3 regions of the Cupriavidus sp. R6-3 genome follow, and region 3 is predicted to be linked to each of the others. Evidence: predicted binding sites of a transcription regulator. Region 3 holds the regulator's gene; each other region holds the start of a gene.

Region 1 (6,540 bases), on a different contig from region 3:
CCGCCAGCGCCGTGGTGAATGCGCCGACCATCCAGTCGCGCTGCGCGATCTCGCGCTGGCCGCGCGGGCCCATCACGATGCAGGTGGCGTCGAGCAGCGCCATCACGTTGATCCAGTCGGCCGCCGGGTCGGCATGGGCCAGGCTGCCGCCCAGTGTGCCGCGGTTGCGCACGGCCCGATAAGCGATGCCGCGCGCGACGAAGGACATCAGGCCGCGGCTCGGATCGGGAATGCGCCCGTCCTCGATCTGCGCATGGGTGATGCCGGCGCCCAGTTGCACCGACGTGCCCGCGTCGAGGCATTCGCGCAGTGCCGCGATGCCGCCCAGATCGATCAGCTCGGCCGGCTGTGCCAGCCGCAGGTTCAGCATCGGGCCAAGCGACTGGCCACCGGCGACGGCCTTGGCAACGCCATTGCTGCCGGCGAGCGCGGCGAGCGCCGCTTCGACGGTGTCGGGCCGCCGATAGTCGAACGGCGCCGGCTTCATGCCGCCACCTGCGCAGGCGACGACGGCATCGGGCTGAAGTGGCCGGGGTGGCGGACATCCCTGGCACGCGCATTGGCGAGCGCGGCGAGGATCGCCCGCGGGCTTGCCGGCAGCTCGCGCAGTTCGGCGCCCAGCGGCCGCAACGCGTCATTGATGGCGTTGACGATCGCCGCGGGCGAGCCGATCGCACCGCTCTCGCCGATGCCCTTCTGGCCGAACTCGGTGTAGGGCGCTGGCGTTTCCATATGGTGGATGCGGATCGCAGGCACTTCGGTAGCGCCGGGCAGCAGGTAGTCGGCCAGCGTCGATGCCAGCGGCTGGCCGTCTTCGCTGTAGCGCATCTCCTCGTACAGCGCGGTGCCGATGCCCTGCGCCGCCCCGCCGTAGACCTGGCCGTCGACCACCATCGGATTGATCAGCACGCCGCCGTCCTCGACGATCGCGTAGTCGATCAGTTCGACCTTGCCGAGTTCGGTATCGACGGCGACCGCCACCGCATGGCACGCATAGCTGAAGGTGCCGGTATCGCGCGTTGCCTGGTAGGTGGTCATGACCTCCAGCCCCGAAGGATCGACATCGGCGGGCAACTTCTGCGGCTGCCGGTACCAGACGTGGGCGAGCTCGGCCAGCGGCACGCGGCCACCGCCGCCCACCACCGCCCCGTCCTCCCAGCGCGCCGCCGGCACAGGCAGGCCCAGCAGATGGGCGCCGATGTGCAGCAGCCGTGTTCGCAACTGCTTGCAGGCCTGGCCCACGGCTCCGCCCGCCATCACGATCGAGCGCGAGCCCCAGGTGCCGGTGGAGTACGGCGTGATCGCGGTATCGCCAAGCAGCACGCGCACCTGATCGGTGTCGACGCCGAGCACCTCGTGCGCGATCTGGGCCAGCGTCGTTTCCATACCTTGCCCGTGCGAATGCACGCCGGCGCGGATCTCCAGCACGCCGTCCGGCGTCAGCCGCACCACGGCCGGCTCGCGGCCAGGCACCATCGGAATGCCCCAGCCGTGATAGACCGAGGTGCCATGGGCGCCCTGCTCGCAGAACACCGCAAACCCGACGCCAATGCGGCGCCCGTCGGGCTCGCCGCGCTGCTGGCGCGCCCGCAGGCCCGGCAGATCGATGGCCGCCACGGCGCGTCGCACGCATTCGGGATAGTCGCCGCTGTCGAAGTGCTTGCCGGTGATGTTGTCGAACGGCATGCGCTCGGGCGGCACCAGATTGCGCAGCCGCACCTGATGGGGTTCCAGCCCCGCCTCGACCGCGACCGCGTCCATCACGCTCTCGATCGCGAAGCAGACGCCGGTGCGCGCCACGCCGCGGTATGGCAGGATCGGCGGCTTGTTGGTCGCCACCGACCAGGTGCGGCAGCGATAGCGCTCCATCATGTAGGGCCCCGGCAGGATGCTGCCGACCTGTGCGGCCTCCAGGCAGGCCGAGAACGGGTACGACGAATAGCAGCCCGAATCCACCGTGGCCTCGCAGTCGACCGCCAGCAGGCGGCCATCGCGCTCGGCCCAGGCCTCGATGCGATAGGCGTGCTCGCGGCAGTTCGCGTTGGCCGTCAGCTGCTCGCGCCGATCCTCGATCCAGCGCACCGGCTGCTCCAGCCGCATCGCCAGCCACGCGACGCAGACTTCTTCGGGCAGCAGGATTCCCTTGTAGCCGAAGCCGCCGCCGACGTCCGGCGAGATCACGCGAACCTGCCCTTCGTCCAGGCCCAGACAGCCTGCCAACCCCGTGCGGTTGATATGCGGCATTTGCGCCGCGGTGACCACCACCAGCTGGGCCAGGCGCCGGTCCCACCAGGCGACCACGCCACGGCCCTCCATCGGCGCCATGCTCTGGCGCGCGGTACGCAGCGTGCGGATGACGTGAATCGGCGCGCTCGCGCGGATCGCGGCCAACGCGGCCTCGTTGTCGCCGTCCGTGCCGACCGCCGTCGAAAGAAACACGTTGTCGCCCCAGTGCTCGTGCACGAGCGGCGCGCCGGCCTCGCGTGCGGCCAGCATGTCGACCACCGCCGGCAGCTCCTCGAAGTCGACGAAGACCTGCGCCGCAATGTCTTCGGCCAGCGCGCGGGTCGGGGCCACGCACATCGCGATCATCTCGCCGACCTGGCGCACCTTGCCGTCGGCGAGCACCGGCTGCGCCGACGACTTGAAGCCGGCGAGCCCCGAGTCGGCGACGATGGGCCGCACTCCGTCGAGGTCGGCCAGCGTGAATACCGCATCGGCCAGCCCTTCGGGCTTCTCGATGCCGCGGATGCGCGCATGCGCCAGCGGACTGCGCGCGAACGCGACATCGCGCATGCCGACCATGCGCAGGTTGGCGACATAGTCGCCGCGGCCGCGCAGGAAACGGTCGTCCTCCTTGCGGCGCAGCCGCGCGCCGATGCCGCCGGTCTTGCCGCCGTTGTTGCCGCCGTTGTTACCGCCGTTCCTGCTGCGGTCGCCGTGCGCTGCCGGGGTCGTCATCGCGATCTCCCTAGGCGACCTGCGCAACCGGCAGGATGGACGCGGCCGCATCGAAGCGCTGCCCGGCGCGCAGGCAGAACACCGGTTCCAGCATCCGCTCGACCACCACCTGGGTCCCCTCGTTGTCGGCGAGGACCCAGCGGCCACGCAGGTCTTCCAGCACCGAGACGTTGGCCTCGGCACCGACCCGCAGCGTGCCGGCGCCGTCCTTCAGGCCGGCCATGCGTGCCGCATTGACGGTGGCCATGCGCACCACATGGTCCAGTGGCAAACCGAGCGCCAGCATGCTGGTCATCGCCGACACCAGGCTGAAGCGGACGCGGCCGAGGAACATATGGTCCTGGTCCGGATGTTCCGCCGGCGTACCCGCTGGCGCCGGCACGTGCGTGTTGTAGCCGTGCATGTCGGCGCCCAGCGTATCGGGCACGATGCCGGCGTCCAGCACGGTGCGCGCCATCCGGTAGCTGAAGTGCGAGCCGTGACCGACGTCGATCTTCAGGCCGCGCGCCGCCGCCTCGCGCGCCAGCGGGTGCACGGTGCCGTCGCGGTTGACGAAGCCGCCGGGATGGCGGCTGAACGGGTGCGCCAGCACATCGCCAGGCTTGAGCATGTCGACCACCTGCTCGAGGATCGTGTCGGGGTCGACATCGTGCTCGGCGTGGCCAGGCATCGGCCACAACTGGCCGAAGTGGACGTAGACCGGCAGCGCTGTCTGACGGCCAATCTCGGCGGACGCACGCATCACCTCGACGCCCCACCGCGCAAACCCGCCGAGCTCGGCATGGGCCTTGATGCCGCGCACCAGGTCGGCGTTGGCCAGCGCGGCCTTCACCGTGGCATCGACATCGACGCATTCGGGCCGATACAGCTCCGCGTAGTAATGGCCTTCGAGCCCGCCGACCAGATAGGCCGACAGGAAGGCGTAGACGCGGCTGCTTGCCGGCTCGGCAACGTAGTGCCGAAAGCCGGGCAGCGTCATGCAGCTCGCGCCGCCCTGGTCGATCAGCGTGGTGACCCCGGAATGCACGCCGCACATGTCCGCGTTCAGGCCGAAGCGTCCGGTCACGTACTGGTACACGTGCGCGTGCGTGTCGATCAGGCCGGGCAGCACCAGCTTGCCGCGGCAGTCGACGACTTCGGCCGCATCGGCGTCGGCAGGCAAGGCCGCCGAGCCGTCGCCGACGGCGGCGATGCGGCCGTTGCGGATCCATACATCGCACACCGCGTCGATGCCGGCGTCCGGATCGATGACGCGGCCTTGCCGAAGAACGATGTCGCGCTTGCTTGCAGTCATGCTGGCCTCGTGGGGTGAAAACGCTGCCTGCAAAACGCAAGAACTTTGCCAGTGCATGCCGCAGGCCCGGCCTCCGTTGCCGGAAACCCTTGCCGGCCAACGCTTTGCGGTCTTGCGTCGACGCAACGAAATACGGGGTATGCCACTTATCCGGGTCGATTCCGGATGCGCGAGGCTGGTGCCGGCGCACCGGGAATCGGCGTATACGAGCCCAGCGGGCAGCAAACCTGCCCCGTTGCTGTGCAATACGGGGCATACCACCTATTCGGCGATAATGGCGGCAACCGAAGCCACGCTGGAACGGCTGCCCCCTGACCTGGCGCCAACCGCCGGCGGCGAAATGCCGTCCGTTTCCGAACACCGCACCGCATGACGACGACCAAACGACCCATCGCCATCCAGACCGAGATCGACGCCGCCCGGCACCGCTCCACGCTGCTGGGGCGCCCCGGCTTCCTGATCCGGCGCCTGCATCAGGTCCACTGCTCGCTGTTCCTCGAGGAGACCGAGGCGTTCGGCATCACGCCCGTCCAGTACAGCCTGTTGACGGCACTGGAGCAGCACGGCGAACTCGACCAGAACACCGTGGCCCTCGAGGTAGGCCTGGAGCGCACCACGGTGGCCGAAGTCATTCCTCGGCTGGAGGCGCGCGGACTGCTGCAGCGCCGGCAAAGCGAAACCGACCGGCGCGTCAAGCTCGTCAAGCTGACCCGCAAGGGCAAGACACTGGTCAGGAAGATGGAGGCGGCGGTTCAGCGCGCGCACGATCGCACCGTCGACCATCTGCCGCCGGCCGACCGTGAACGGTTCCTGCTGTATCTGATCCGCCTGGTCGAGGCGACCAACGAGCACGGCAGCGTGCCGTATCGGCTGCCGCCAGTGGAGTGACGGCCTGCGGGGAAATGTGACGAGTGATACATTAGCGCCAGCCCGATTTCCGGCTTGTTGTTCCCGTCATTGCGCCAAACAACGTTCTTCCGCATGGAGCGCCGCATGAACCCGTCCCGTTTTGCCCTTCCGCGTCGTGTTCTTCCTCTCGCGCTGGCCGCCGCACTGTCGTGCGCGGCGCTTGCCGGCACGCCGGCCCACGCGCAGGGCGTGCCGGCGCAGCAGCAGAATCAGGTGCCCGGCTATTACCGGATGATGCTCGGCGAGTTCGAGATCACCGCACTGTACGACGGCTATATCGATGTCGACCCCAAGCTGCTGCGCAACACCAGCGCGCGCGAGGTGCAATCCCTGCTGGCGCGCATGTTCGTGGAGTCGACGCCGGGCGTGCAGACCGCGGTCAATGGGTTTCTGATCCACACCGGCAAGAATCTGGTGCTGATCGACACCGGCGCCGGCGCCTGCTTCGGCCCCGCGCTGGGCAAGATCGTCGACAACGTTCGCGCCGCCGGCTACGACCCGATGCAGATCGACACCGTGCTGCTAACCCATCTGCATGGCGACCACGCCTGCGGCCTGGCGGTCGACGGCAAGCCGGCGTTCCCGACCGCGACGGTCCATGCCTCGCAGATGGACGCCGACTACTGGCTGTCGCAGGACGTCGCCGACAAGGCCCCGGCCGAGGCCCAGCCCTACTTCAAGATGGCGCGGGATGCGGTCGCCCCGTATCAGGCGGGCGGGCGCTTCCGCACCTTCAAGGCCGGCGACGAGGTCGTGCCGGGCATCGCCGCGGTGGCCGCCTACGGCCATACCCCGGGCCATACCGGCTATCTGTTGCGCTCCGAGAAGAACGGCAAGGCGCAGAGCCTGCTGGTGTGGGGCGACATCGTGCACAGCCATGCGGTGCAGTTCCGCCGGCCGGACGTGGCGATCGAATTCGACGTGGACAGCCGCGCCGCGGTGCGCACGCGCAAGCGGCTGTTCAACGATGCCGCGCGCAACAAGCTGTGGGTCGCCGGCATGCATCTGCCCTTCCCCGGCATCGGGCACGTGCGGGCCGACGGCAACGGCTATACGTGGGTGCCGGTGGAGTTCGGGCCGATCCGCACGGACCGGTGATCACGCGCCGATCCGCCGCTAACGCGTCGCTGACCCGGCGCTGCCCGCTGCCGACCGGCCGCTGCACCGTGCTGACTCAGTGCTAACTCGGTGCCAACTCGGTGCTGACTCGTCGCTGATCCGGTGCTAACAGGCTGCTCGCCGGGACTAAAGCGGTGCTTGAGCGGGTGCTAGTCGCGCAACTGGCCGCGCAACTGGCCGCGCCGCTGGTCGCGCCGCATCACGGCATCGCACCTGGCCTGCAGCCGCGCCGCCATGTCGCGCGCCGGCGCCGACGG
Region 2 (6,540 bases), on a different contig from region 3:
GGTGTACATCTCCGGCGACATGATGGCGACCGCGGGCCGGCCGTTGCGCCACGTCTGTTCGAACGCCTCCAGCGTCGGAATCCACTTGTCCGGTTCCTGCTGCAGGCCGAACTGCAGTTCGTCGGGATGCCAGACCAGCGTCAGCGGATGGCGCAGGTAGAACGGCAGCGTGTGGTCGAGCATGCCGACGCCGTAGAACGGCATGTCGTCCTTCAGCACCTGCTGAATGGCGGGTACCAGGTCGATGCCGGAGGTGCGCCGGCCCATCACCTCATGGCCGAGCAGCGCGACCGTGAAGCTGGTGTACATCGCCAGGCCGTAGACCACGATGCTGGCCAGCCGGCCGTTGCGCCGCGCCAGCCAGTGGGCGAGCAGCACGCCGGCGAACATGACGACGAAGGCGGCGCCGATCCACAGCGCGAAGATCCGGTAATAGGCGTTGGGCGTGTTGTCGGAATCGAGCGTCGCGACCACCGGCGTGGCGGCCAGCCCGAGCACCGAAACGCCCAGCATCAGCAGCACCAGGCGGCGCCAGCCGGTGTCGCCGATGCGGTCCAGCGCGACGCCGGCCAGCATGCCCAGCGCCGGGAAGATCGGCACGATATAGCCGGGCAGCTTGGAGTTCGACAGGCTGAAGAAGACGAAGATGGCGCCGGCCCAGACCAGCATCAGCAGGGCTGGGCGCAGCGGGACGGCATTTGCCGGCTCCCCCGCCTGCGCCGCCTCGGTCCGCTCGCGGCGCACCGCGCGCCAGATGCCCGGCGCCAGCGCCAGCCACGGCAGGAAGCCGGCCAGCAGCAAGGGCACGAAGTACCACACCGGTCCCTGGCGATGATGGACGCTGGTCGTATAGCGCTGCCAATGCTCATGGATGAAGAAGAAGCGCAGGAATTCCGGATTGCGCTCGGCGATCAGCCAGAACCACGGCACCGTGATCGCCAGCAGCAGCGCGGCGCCCCACAGCAGATGCAGGCGGCGCCACAGGCCGAAGTCGCGCGTGATGGCGGTGTAGACCACCAGCACCAGCCCGGGCAACGCGATGCCGATCAGCCCCTTGGTCAGGATGGCGACGCCCATCGCGGCCCAGCAGCCCAGCATCCAGCCGCGGCGTGCGGCCGGGGTGGTGTCCGGATGCTGCGCCAGCAGCATGCAGGCCAGCACGCAGGCGAGCGCGCCGGCCAGCGTCATGTCCAGCGAATTGAAGTGCGCGGCGACGCTCCACATCGGCGCGGCGGCCAGCGCCAGGCCGGTCAGCCAGCCGGCGCGCGCGCCGAACCAGCGGCCGGCCGCCCACATCGACGCCAGCAGGCCGATAAAGCCGGACAGCGCCACGCACAGCCGCGCCTGCCACTCGCCCAGGCCGAAGGCGGTATAGGTCAGCGCCGTCACCCACAGGTGAAAGGGCGGCTTCTCGAAATACTTGACGCCGTTGTAGCGGATCGTGACCCAGTCGCCGCTGGCGAACATCTCGCGGGCGATCTCGGCATAGCGGCCTTCGTCGGAGCGCAACAGATGGCGGGCGTCCAGCGTCCCGAACCAGAGCAGGACGATATACAGGACGACCAGGGCAATCACCGCCGCGGACAAGCCGGCGGCGCGCGTGGTCGGGGAACGGCGCATGAAACTCCTGAAACGGTGCTGCGCGGCCTCGGCCGCTTGCTGACAACCCGCTACGGAGCGCTGCCGCTCCGTGTGGTGCATACGACGCCTATGTCAACGGCGAAGTTCGCATTTTGTGCGAAAGCTATGACGGCTGATACCGAAAAATGTCCTACACGGGACCGCACCGGAGGGCCTTTTCCGGCTCGGGACATATGTCCTGTGGCGTCCATTTCACTTTTCGTGCCTCGTCGCCCCGGTCGGCAGCGGCGACGCACCGCCGCCCGCGCGGGCACGGGCGGCGCGCGATGGGCGCACGGACGCAAAAAAACCCGCCGGCAGCGGGTTCTTGAATTCGCCATCGGGACGGGCCGCCCCCGGGCTGGCCCGTCGGGCCGATGTCAGTTCGCCGGCTTGGCGGGCTTGGCCTTCTTCGCCTTGTGGCCGTTCTTCTTGCCTTCGTCCTGGCCCGGCGCGAGATCGGCGCGCGTGCTCTGGTTGGTGCCCTGGGTGTAGGGATCGAACTTGTCGCCGGCTTTCGCCCCCTGGCTGTAGGGGTCGAACTTCTCGCCCGCCTTGGCGCCTTGCGAGTACGGGTCGAACTGCTTCTTGCCGCCGGTGTTCTGGGCGTGCACCGCCAGCGAGGCGGTGCCGATGCACAGCGCGATGGCCGTCGCGACGAACTTGCTCATGGTGTCTCCTCGAAAGTTGCCGTCCATCGGATGGGCGGCTGACGATGGGCAGGCGCCGACGCGCCGCCCGCGCCAGTGTCTCCAACCTGACTTGCGGCTGTCAAGCGAGTCACACCGGGCGTCGCGGGTGCGTCGGCCTCATGGAAAGCAAGGATTGCGGAGGCCGTTGGCCCCCGCATGCGCCTATTCCGTGACCGCGTCGGACGGATGCTTCCACGCCTCGCGGACCTCGGCCGACGGGGCCAGCGCCAGGTTGATGCCACGTCCGCCGATCGGCTTCTGGAACCAGCGCTGCTGCAGCGCCTCGATCTGCGCGCCGCGATAGACGCCGGCCAGGGTCTCGTCGACCAGCCGCTTCCACGCCGGGTCCGACTTCGACAGCATCAGCGCGTTCTGCTCGACCGACAGCGCGGGACCGACGATCACGAATTGCGATGGATCCTTGGCGCGGGCGCGCAGGCCGGCCAGCAGCACGTCGTCCATCACGAAGGCCTGGGCGCGGCCGGACTCGAGCAGCAGGAACGATTCGCCGTGGTCCTTGGCGTAGACGTCGCGATAGCCGTACTGGCCCTTGAGCCGGCGCACGTGGCGGTCGCCGGTCGAGCCGGCGCTCGTCACCACGGTCTTGCCGCGCAGGTCCTCGAGCGAGTCGATGCCCGCATCGGCACGCACCAGCATCCGCACCGTCGACACATAGTGCGAGACGCTGAAGGCGACCTGCTTCTGGCGCTCGAGCGTGTTGGTGTTCGGCGCGCAGTCGAGGTCGACCAGGCCGTTGACGATGGCGGGGATGCGGTTCTGCGGCGTCAGCGGCATCCAGCGCACCTTCAGGTCCTTCAGGCCGAGCGCCTGGCGGGCGCCCTCGGCCGCGCGCAGGCACAGGTCGACCGCGTAGCCGGCCGGCTGGCCCTTGTCGTCGGCGAACGAGAACGGCAGCGCGGACTCGCGGTAGCCGAGCACGATGGTGCCGCTGGAGCGGATCTTGTCGATGACCGAACCGTGCAACGCCTCGGCGCCGGCGGCGTGGGCGATGCCGGTGCCGAGCAGGGCTGCCGCGAGGAGGACCGGGCGGAACGAACGAAGAGGGCGACGGAAAGAACGAAGGGAGGACAGCATGGCGATGCGATAGAAAACAGCAAAGACCAAAGGGTAGCGATAGGGAGGAGTCAGGGGAAGGACAACTTCGTCATAAGTAAATACCCTAGGTCGATGTGATGACGCGGGCACAATGACCGGACCAGCATGGCGGCGCCGGCACCTGCACCCGGGTACAATCCCGGGCCACGCGCCCGGTGTCGCGTCGCGCACGGGCGCGTCGAGGCTGGGCCGCGATTTCCGTTCGGTTCCCGTTCGCTTCCCGTCTGTCACCCATGTCTTCGCAACCCGCGCGCCTGGCCGGCATCGATGCGCTCAAGGCCATCGGCTCGCAACTGATCGTGCTGCACCATCTGGCCTTCTACGGGCCGATGTCCGATGCGGCCCATTCCCTCGCCCCCGCCCTGATCGACTGGCTCGCCGACTACGCGCGCATCGCCGTCCAGCTCTTCCTGGTGATCGGCGGCTTCCTGGCGGCGCGCAGCCTGGCGCCGGACGGACTGCTGCGCGCGTCCCGCCCGCTGACGGCGCTGCTGCGGCGCTATCGCAAGCTCGTCGTGCCCTTCGCCGCGGCCATTGTCCTCGCCATCGCCGCGGCGGCGCTCGCGCGGCAGGGCATGGACCATCCCTCGATTCCGGCGCCGCCGCAATGGGGCCAGCTGCTGGCGCATCTGCTGCTGTTGCACGACGTGCTCGATATCGACGCGCTGTCCGCGGGCGTCTGGTATGTCGCGATCGATTTCCAGCTGTTCGGGCTGCTGTTGCTGGCGCTTTGGCTGGCGCGCCGGATGCCCGCCGGCTGGCGTGTCCGCGTGGGCGTGGCGCTGGTGGCGGCGCTCGGCCTGGCCTCGCTGTTCTGGTTCAACCGGGACGCCGGCTGGGACATGTGGGCGATCTATTTCTTCGGCGCCTACGGCCTGGGCGTGCTCGGCTACTGGGCCTCCAATCGCGGGCGCTCCCCCTGGTGGATCGCGGCGCTCGCGGCGGTGGGCGTGGCCGCGCTGTTGGTCGATATGCGCTCGCGCATCGCACTGGCGGTCGTCGTCGCGTTGTGGCTGGCGATGGCACGGCGCGGCGGCTGGCTGTCGTCGTGGCCGCGCGGCCGTGTCTTCGCCATGTTCGGCGCGATCTCGTACTCGGTGTTCCTGGTGCACTTCCCGATCTGCCTGCTGGTCAACAGCCTGATGTCGCAGCTCGCGCCCGGCATGCCGTGGCTCAACGCGGCCGGCATGGCGATGGCGTGGCTGGCCAGCAACGCCGCCGGTGCGCTTTTTTACCGATATGTCGAATCGCGCGACCCCCTCGCGTCGCTGGGCAAGTTGTTGTTGCGCAACCGTACGGGGCTCGCCGGCTAGCAGGCGTTGCCCGCCTGCAACATCGGCGGCGCTGCACGATACGTGGGCGCCGCATGAACCGTTGTTGTGCCGCAATTGGTGAGGGAGCGTACTCAAAAGGGGAAAACGCCCATACGCGCTTGGCATGGCGATTGCCTACCATCAAGGTAAACCTGACCGTTTGGTCAGGATTCACGCCTCGAGGCTGCCATGTCCGATCACATCGTCCTGACCTCGCACGCACGCCGCGACAAGCCGGCCGAGCCGATCCACTGGGGGGCGCCGACCGCGGCCGAGCGCGGACCCGTGATCGCGACGCTGACCAATCCGGCGCATCGCAACGTGATCGGGACGCATGCCGGCGCCTATGCGGTCTATCGCGCGCTGGCGGTCGCTTCGGGCACGTTGCAGCGCGACCACCGCCCCGACCTGACCGACACCGCGCCGGCCGAGCCCATCGGCCCGCATCCGCAATGGGGCGATCCCGACAAGATCGTGTCGCTGGACCCGTGGGGACATCTGGTCTCGACCGTCTTCGCCGACCGCATCGCTGCGGGCGTCGATATCCGGCCGACCATCGCCGTCACGCGCGCCCATATCAACATGCCGGAACTGGTGGCGGCGATCGCCGCCGGCCGGCTGATCCCCGACGGCAGGATCCTGTTTGCCAACGGCGACGTGCGGGTGACCAAGGCCGCCGTCGATCCGGTCTGGTATCTGCCCGGCATGGCGCGCCGCTTCGGCATCAAGGAGAGCGCGCTGCGCCGCAGCCTGTTCGAGCAGACCAGCGGCATGTTCCCGGAGCTGGTGACCCGTCCCGACCTGAAGGTCTTCCTGCCGCCCATCGGCGGCATGACGCTGTATTTCTTCGGCGACGTCAGCCAGCTGGGCAAGCCGCAGACGCCTGTCGCCTGCCGCGTGCACGACGAATGCAACGGATCGGACGTATTCGGGTCGGACATCTGTACGTGCCGCCCGTATCTGGCGCACGGTATCGAGGTGTGCATCGAGATGGCCCAGCAGGGCGGGGTCGGACTGGTGGTCTACAACCGCAAGGAAGGCCGCGCGCTGGGCGAGGTCACCAAGTTCCTGGTCTACAACGCGCGCAAGCGGCAGGTCGGCGGCGACCGCGCCGAGACCTATTTCGCGCGGACCGAATGCGTGGCGGGCGTGCAGGACATGCGCTTCCAGGAGCTGATGCCCGATGTCTTCCACTGGCTGGGCATCCGTCGCATTGACCGCTGGGCCTCGATGAGCAATATGAAACACGGCGCGCTGGTCGCGCAGGGGATCGAAGTGGTCGAGCAGGTGCCGATTCCCGATGCGCTGATTCCGGCCGATGCGAGGGTGGAGATCGACGCCAAGGTGGCGGCGGGCTACTTCACCCGTTACACGCCTCCGGACGCCACCGAACTGACGGTGGCCAAGGGCAGGGGACTGGACGAATGACAGAACGAAACGATGCGGCATCGATGGGCGCGGCGGGGCAAGCCGGCGCGCAGGCCCGTGCTTCGCGCGAGGGCTGGCAAAGCTGGGTGGAACCCGATCATCCGGCGTCGGCGTTGTTGACGGCGCAGGCGGTGCGCGCGCGCTGCGCCGCCGTGACGGCCGCGGTGGCGGCCGGCGATTCGCAGTGGTTCAGCTGGCATCCCGAGCGGGTCCCGGCGATCGCCGACTATGTGGCCACCACCATCCGCTCGCGCTACCGCGATCTGCAGGTGCCCTACCACAGCCGCTGGCGCCATTTCGAGAGCGGCGGACCGGGCGAGCTGCGCGACCGCTGGGGCATCCTCTGCGAGCGCGCGGCGCTGACCGGCGAC
Region 3 (6,540 bases):
GGCTGATGCCGCTGCTGCTGATGGCGCTCGTTGCCGGCAGTACGTTCTGGCTGGTGCAGATCAACACGCCGCGCCAGGTCAGCGATACCGAACGCCAGAAGCGCCATGTGCCCGACTACTGGATGGAGCGCTTCACCGCGACCGAACTGGCCGAGGACGGCAGCACCAAGATGCGCTTCACCGGCGAGCGGATGATCCATTACGAGGACGACCAGACCTACGAGGTCACGCGGCCGGCGATGCGCGCCTACGAACCGGACCGGCCGCCGGTGACCGGTACCGCGGACCTGGGCAAGATGAACGCCGACGCCAGCGTGATCGACCTGTTCGGCAACGCCCATATCGTTCGCGTGCAGGGCGCCGATCCATCGCAGGACCCGCAGATGAGCGCGACCTCGAGCTACTTCCAGATCCTGATCAACGACGACATCGTGAAGACCGACAAGCCGGTCAAGCTGACCCGCGGACCGTCGGTGATGACGGCCAACGGCCTGGTCTTCAACAATGTCACGCGCGAGGTCAATCTGCTCGGCAATGTGCGCGGCACCATCGTGATGGCGCCGCGCGGCGGCGGCGCGAAACAGCCATGACGCATCGCGGCGCCGCGCCAGGCGCGCACCATTCGAACGATCTCCGCGCCAGTCCGGGCCACTCGCCCCGTCTGGACGATTCCCGGACAACGCCAATCAACGCCATCGTGGCCAACATGACCCTGACCCTGACGACCTGGACCCGCCGCCGCGCCACCGCCGTGCTGCTCGCCTTCGCCGCCGGCATGACGCTCGCCCTGCCGGCGCTCGCCGAACGCGCCGACCGCGACAAGCCGCTGGTGCTGGAGGCCGACAACGCCAGCTACGACGACGTCAAGCAGATCTATACGCTGACCGGCAACGTGGTGCTGACCAAGGGGACCATGGTGCTCAAGTCCGATGCCGCCGAGGTGCGCACCGATCCCGAGGGCTACCAGTACGCGGTGGCCACCTCCAAGGGCGGCAAGCAGGCCTATATCCGGCAGAAGCGCGACAACGTCGACGAGTACATCGACGGCTGGGGCGACCGCGTCGAATACGACGGCAAGCAGGAAGTGGCCAAGCTGATCGGCAATGCGCGCATGGCGCGGCTGGCGGGCGCCAAGGTGGTCGACGAGATCCGCGGCGCGGTGCTGACCTACGACAGCCGCAACGAGTTCTACACCGCGGCCGGTGGCAGCGGCAACGCGGCGCCGGCGAACCCGTCCGGCCGCGTACGCGCCGTGCTGTCGCCGCGCCAGAGCCAGGGGACCGGCGGCAGTGGCGCCGGCGTGGACCTGAAGGGCTCGCCGACGGCCAAGCCCTGATCGCTTCCCGGGCCTGACGTACCCGCACGCCGCGCACGCCGCGCCACGTACGCTTCGCCACGCCCGCTTCGCATTACGCAGTATCAAAGGATTGCCCACATGTCCGTTGCCGACACCGCTACCGCCACCGCTCCCGCCGCCAACGCCAACACCGCAGCCGGTGCCGGCGCGGGCACGATGCCGGCCACCAGCAACCTGGTGGTGCGTCATCTGAAGAAGCGCTACGGCTCGCGCACCGTGGTCAAGGACGTGTCGCTGGACGTCAAGAGCGGCGAGGTCGTCGGCCTGCTCGGCCCCAATGGCGCGGGCAAGACCACCTCGTTCTACATGATCGTGGGCCTGGTCGCGCTCGACGAAGGCGACATCGTGCTCGACGGCCAGCACATCAGCGGCCTGCCGATCCACGAGCGCGCGCGCATGGGCCTGTCGTACCTGCCGCAGGAAGCGTCGGTGTTCCGCAAGCTCAATGTCGAGCAGAACATCCGCGCGGTGCTGGAACTGCAGCGAGACAACGGCAAGGCGCTGTCCGGCGCCGAGATCGAGCGGCGGCTGGACAGCCTGCTCGACGATCTGCAGATCGCGCACCTGCGCAACAACCCCGCGCTGTCGCTGTCGGGCGGCGAGCGCCGCCGCGTCGAGATCGCACGGGCGCTTGCCTCGGCGCCGCGCTTCATCCTGCTCGACGAGCCGTTCGCCGGCGTCGATCCGATCGCGGTCGGCGAGATCCAGCGCATCGTCAGCTTCCTGAAGGCACGCAATATCGGCGTGCTGATCACCGACCACAACGTGCGCGAGACGCTGGGCATCTGCGACCACGCGTACATCATCAGCGAAGGCGCGGTGCTCGCGGCCGGCGAGCCCAAGGACATCATCGCCAACGAATCGGTGCGGCGCGTCTATCTGGGCGAAAACTTCCGCATGTAATGGCGGTTTGGCGCGCGGCCGCCCTCGTACAGAGGGCGGCCGTTTTCGTTTGTGCGCGGGCGATGTATGGATCCTGCACTGGTGATCCATCAGGCAATCGCTTCTGACCACGCAATCGAAACTTCCGATAGCAAATTCCGTTCCATCGCGGCCGAAGTTGCGCATAAAATAGGCCGCATGAAACCGTCGCTACAGCTACGCCTCTCCCAGCATCTGGCCCTGACGCCGCAGCTGCAGCAGTCGATCCGGCTGTTGCAGCTCTCCACGCTGGAACTGCAACAGGAAGTCGAGCAGGCGCTGACCGAGAATCCCCTGCTCGAACGCGAAAACGACTGGATCGAAAGCCCGCTGCGGGTCGCCGCCGACGGGTCGGTCAATGTCCAGACCACCACCACGACCCCGTCTTCCGAGCCGACGGCCCCCGCCGATTCGTGCGCGGATGGCGCCGCGTCCGCCGACGACGGCTATGCCGACGGCGCGGGCGACGATTATGGCGGCGACTGGAGCCTGGACGATTTCGCCCGCCGTCCGCAAAGCGACGAGGACGAGAAAACGCCGCTGCAATTGCGCGATGCCGAGCCCACGCTGCGCGAATATCTGATGGAGCAATTGGCGCCGCTGAAAATCTCCACGCGCGACAAGGGCCTGGCGATTTTCCTGATCGAATCGCTCGACGACGACGGCTACCTGAGCGCCTCGCTCGAGGAAATCCTTTCCGAATTGCCTGAAGAGCTCGAATTCGAGCTCGACGAAGTGCATGCGATGCTGACGCTGCTGCAAAGCTTCGACCCGCCCGGGGTCGGGGCGCGCAACGCGGCCGAATGCCTGTCGCTGCAACTGCGACGCATCGAACATCCGCAGCGCGAGCTGGCGATGACGATCGTGCGCCATCACCTCGAACTGCTGGCCGCGCGCGATTACACCCGCCTGAAGAAGGCGCTGCAGGTCGACGACATGCAGCTGAAGGCCGCGCACGAGCTGATCCGCTCGCTCGCGCCCTATCCCGGCCACGCCTACAGCCGGCCGGAAGCGGATTTCGTCGTGCCCGACGTGTTCGTGCGCAAGAGCGGCCATAACTGGATCGCCCAGCTCAATCCCGACGTGATGCCGCGGCTGCGCATCAACGACATGTATGCGCAAATCTTGCGCGGTGCAAAAGGCGATACCGGCGCCGCGGGATTGCAGCAGAAACTGCAGGAGGCGCGCTGGCTCATCAAGAATATCCAGCAGCGTTTCGACACCATTTTGCGCGTCGCACAAGCCATCGTGGAGCGGCAAAAGAATTTCTTCACGCACGGTGAAATTGCGATGCGCCCCTTGGTTTTGAGGGAGATAGCCGATACACTGGGTCTACACGAGTCGACCATTTCTCGTGTGACGACCAATAAGTACATGGCCACCCCGATGGGGACATTCGAGCTGAAATATTTCTTTGGCAGCCATGTATCGACCGAAACCGGCGGTGCCGCCTCTTCCACCGCAATCCGTGCGCTGATCAAGCAGTTGATAGGAGCCGAAGACCCCAGAAACCCGTTGTCCGACAGCCGGATTGCCGAACTGCTGGGGGAACAAGGCTTCGTCGTGGCGCGACGTACCGTCGCCAAATACCGTGAAGCCTTGAAGATCCCCGCCGTGAACCTTCGCAAGTCTTTGTAGCCGAGTCGCATCGCCTGCCTGGTGCGGCTCTTTCAGAAGGAGAAGCGCTATGAACTTCAAGATCAGTGGACACCACTTGGACATCACGCCTTCGCTGCGTGAGTACGTGGAAACGAAACTGGAGCGAATCCTCAGGCATTTCGATCAGGTTATTGACGTCAGCGTGCTGCTATCGGTCGACAATCAAAAGGAAAAGGATCGCCGTCAACGCGCGGAAATCAATGTGCATCTGAAGGGCAAGGACATCTTTGTCGAGGCGCACCACGAAGATCTCTATGCGGCGATCGACATGCTGGTCGACAAGCTGGACCGGCAAGTGATCCGCTACAAGGACAAGGTGCAGAGCCACGACCGCGAATCGCTGAAGTACCACAGCTTCGTGGCCAGTCAGGCCCAGCAGTAGCTTGAAGATTCGGCTCGGCCACAACGCCGGCCGGCCTTGAAGTGAGGAAAGAAGCCGTGCCAGGAGCACGGCTTTTTTGCGCCCCGCGCGCGGAGACTGGGGCGAGGCCGCGGTGCCGGCTCGCCGTGCAACCTATAGGATGAAACCGGGATGGGGTTCCGTCTGGCTGGCTTCCCGGTGTATGCTGTGCAATACATGTAGAGAATGCCCGCCCCGTTTCCTTGCGCAATGCCGCTCGGGGCGATCGGCATCGGACGGCAGGGAGCCCCCCTGCACTATAATGTGCCGCACGCTGATAGTCGGGAAGCGGCGGCAACGAACGCACCGCCCAGCAACGGCAGACCGGCCCACGCCGGCAAGAAACCGCATGGCGGCGCCAGTATCAGGAATTCCGCGCATTTCAAATGAACCGTTTGGCCAAACTGCTGCCGCCCGGCAATATCTCGCTCGACGTCAGCGTCACCAGCAAAAAACGCGTGTTCGAACAGGCCGGGCTGCTGTTCGAGAACAACCATGGCGTGGCGCGCGCCACGGTGACCGACAATCTGTTCGCCCGCGAATCGCTCGGCTCGACCGGCCTTGGCGCCGGCGTGGCCATTCCGCATGGCCGCATCAAGGGCCTGAAGCAGCCGCTGGCCGCCTTCATGCGGCTTGCCGAGCCGATTCCGTTCGAATCGCCCGATGGCAAGCCCGTTTCGCTGTTGATCTTCCTGCTGGTGCCCGAACAGGCCACGCAGCAGCATCTCGAAATCCTGTCGGAAATCGCTCAGCTATTGTCCGATCGCGATATGCGTGAAGGCCTCGCCGCTTTGCCGACGCCCGATGCGGTTCACCAGTTGCTGGTGCAATGGCATCCTTGACCCTCTCGGCGTAAGCGGCCGACCGCCGCGCCACCCGCATTCACCACCGCCCCAGCGCCCCGCCTCATCCCGCATGGAACTCACCGGCGTTACCTCCCAGTCGATCTTCGACGACAACGCAGCCGACCTCAAATTGTCCTGGGTGGCCGGGCTGGAGGGCGCCGATCGCGCCTTCGATCTCGACTTCGCACGCGAGGCGACCTCGGCGGCCGACCTGGTCGGCCACTTGAACCTGATTCACCCGAACCGGATCCAGGTGCTCGGCAAGCCGGAGATCACCTACTACCAGCGGCTCGACGACGAAACGCGCAAGCGCCAGATGGGCGAGCTGATCCTGCTCGAGCCGCCCTTCCTGGTGGTGGCCGACGGCATGGAGCCGCCGCCGGACCTGGAATTGCGCTGCACGCGCTCTTCCACGCCGCTGTTCACGACGCCGGTATCCTCGGCTGCGGTCATCGACCATCTGCGGCTGTATCTGTCGCGCATTTCCGCGCCGCGCGTGACCATGCACGGGGTGTTCCTCGACATCCTCGGCATGGGCGTGCTGATCATGGGCGAATCGGGCCTTGGCAAGAGCGAGCTGGGCCTCGAACTGATCTCGCGCGGACACGGCCTGGTCGCCGACGATGCGGTCGATTTCGTGCGTCTTGGCCCCGATTTCGTCGAGGGCCGCTGCCCGCCGCTGCTGCAGAACCTGCTGGAAGTGCGCGGCTTGGGCCTGCTCGACATCAAGACGATCTTCGGCGAAACCGCTGTGCGCCGGAAGATGAAGCTCAAGCTCGTGGTCCAGCTGGTTCGCCGCAACGACGGCGAATTCGAGCGGCTGCCGCTCGATTCGCAATATCTCGACGTGCTCGGCCTGCCGATCCATATGGTGAAGATCCAGGTGGCGGCCGGCCGCAACCTTGCGGTGCTGGTGGAGGCGGCGGTGCGCAATACCATCCTGCGTCTGCGCGGCATCGACACGCTGCGCGATTTCATGGACCGCCAGCGTGCGGCGATGCAGGCCGATGCGGCGTCGCGCGGCCAGGGCCGCCTGCTTTGAGCGTCTGACCGAGCCCGATTCCTTCGGCAGCCCGGGCCGCGCCGCAACTGCGCCTTGACGCATCGGCGTGCCGGACACGCCGACAGCGTCAACCTGATTGGGGTTTTCAGCGTTTTGTGCTGTAATGGGCATCACGCCCAGCCTGCGCCGTTGCGCATCCTGCGCTTGGCGACCCGATCCTCAGTCAGGAGATTTCAGCATGAAGACACTGATCGCAACCTGCGTGCTGCTGTGCCCTCTGGTCGCCACGGGCGCGTTTGCCCAGACCGCCTCCGGCAACAGCCAGCAGAGCAAGATGAAGACGTGCAACACGCAG

The links. Region 3 encodes sigma-54, which starts transcription at its own class of promoters, with help from an activator protein. Its sites were predicted from a motif close to TGGCANGNAANCTGCTTT; they were not measured.
Region 1: a site for sigma-54 is predicted at 4,289-4,306, ahead of AC6EI8_RS16400 (amidohydrolase/deacetylase family metallohydrolase). Genes of this name have one in related genera too.
Region 2: a site for sigma-54 is predicted at 4,862-4,879, ahead of AC6EI8_RS16655 (GTP cyclohydrolase II). Genes of this name have one in related genera too.

The regions. Positions count from the first base shown of each region.
Region 1 covers NZ_JCBAJO010000109.1:2,533-9,072, reverse strand. The annotation lists gene AC6EI8_RS16410 (FAD binding domain-containing protein) at 1-487, opposite strand, end outside; gene AC6EI8_RS16405 (xanthine dehydrogenase family protein molybdopterin-binding subunit) at 484-2,961, opposite strand; gene AC6EI8_RS16400 (amidohydrolase/deacetylase family metallohydrolase) at 2,972-4,255, opposite strand; gene AC6EI8_RS16395 (MarR family winged helix-turn-helix transcriptional regulator) at 4,625-5,143, shown strand; gene AC6EI8_RS16390 (MBL fold metallo-hydrolase) at 5,249-6,262, shown strand; gene AC6EI8_RS16385 (LysR family transcriptional regulator) at 6,433-6,540, opposite strand, start outside.
Region 2 covers NZ_JCBAJO010000112.1:8,091-14,630, forward strand. The annotation lists gene AC6EI8_RS16635 (glycosyltransferase family 39 protein) at 1-1,620, opposite strand, end outside; gene AC6EI8_RS16640 (amino acid ABC transporter permease) at 2,001-2,291, opposite strand; gene AC6EI8_RS16645 (amino acid ABC transporter substrate-binding protein) at 2,475-3,407, opposite strand; gene AC6EI8_RS16650 (acyltransferase family protein) at 3,662-4,741, shown strand; gene AC6EI8_RS16655 (GTP cyclohydrolase II) at 4,931-6,169, shown strand; partial or broken gene AC6EI8_RS16660 (DUF1688 family protein) at 6,193-6,540, shown strand, end outside.
Region 3 covers NZ_JCBAJO010000104.1:5,890-12,429, forward strand. The annotation lists gene lptC (LPS export ABC transporter periplasmic protein LptC) at 1-590, shown strand, start outside; gene lptA (lipopolysaccharide transport periplasmic protein LptA) at 707-1,336, shown strand; gene lptB (LPS export ABC transporter ATP-binding protein) at 1,436-2,260, shown strand; gene AC6EI8_RS16030 (RNA polymerase factor sigma-54) at 2,438-3,916, shown strand; gene hpf (ribosome hibernation-promoting factor, HPF/YfiA family) at 3,966-4,319, shown strand; gene ptsN (PTS IIA-like nitrogen regulatory protein PtsN) at 4,724-5,179, shown strand; gene hprK (HPr(Ser) kinase/phosphatase) at 5,253-6,224, shown strand; gene AC6EI8_RS16050 (PsiF family protein) at 6,424-6,540, shown strand, end outside.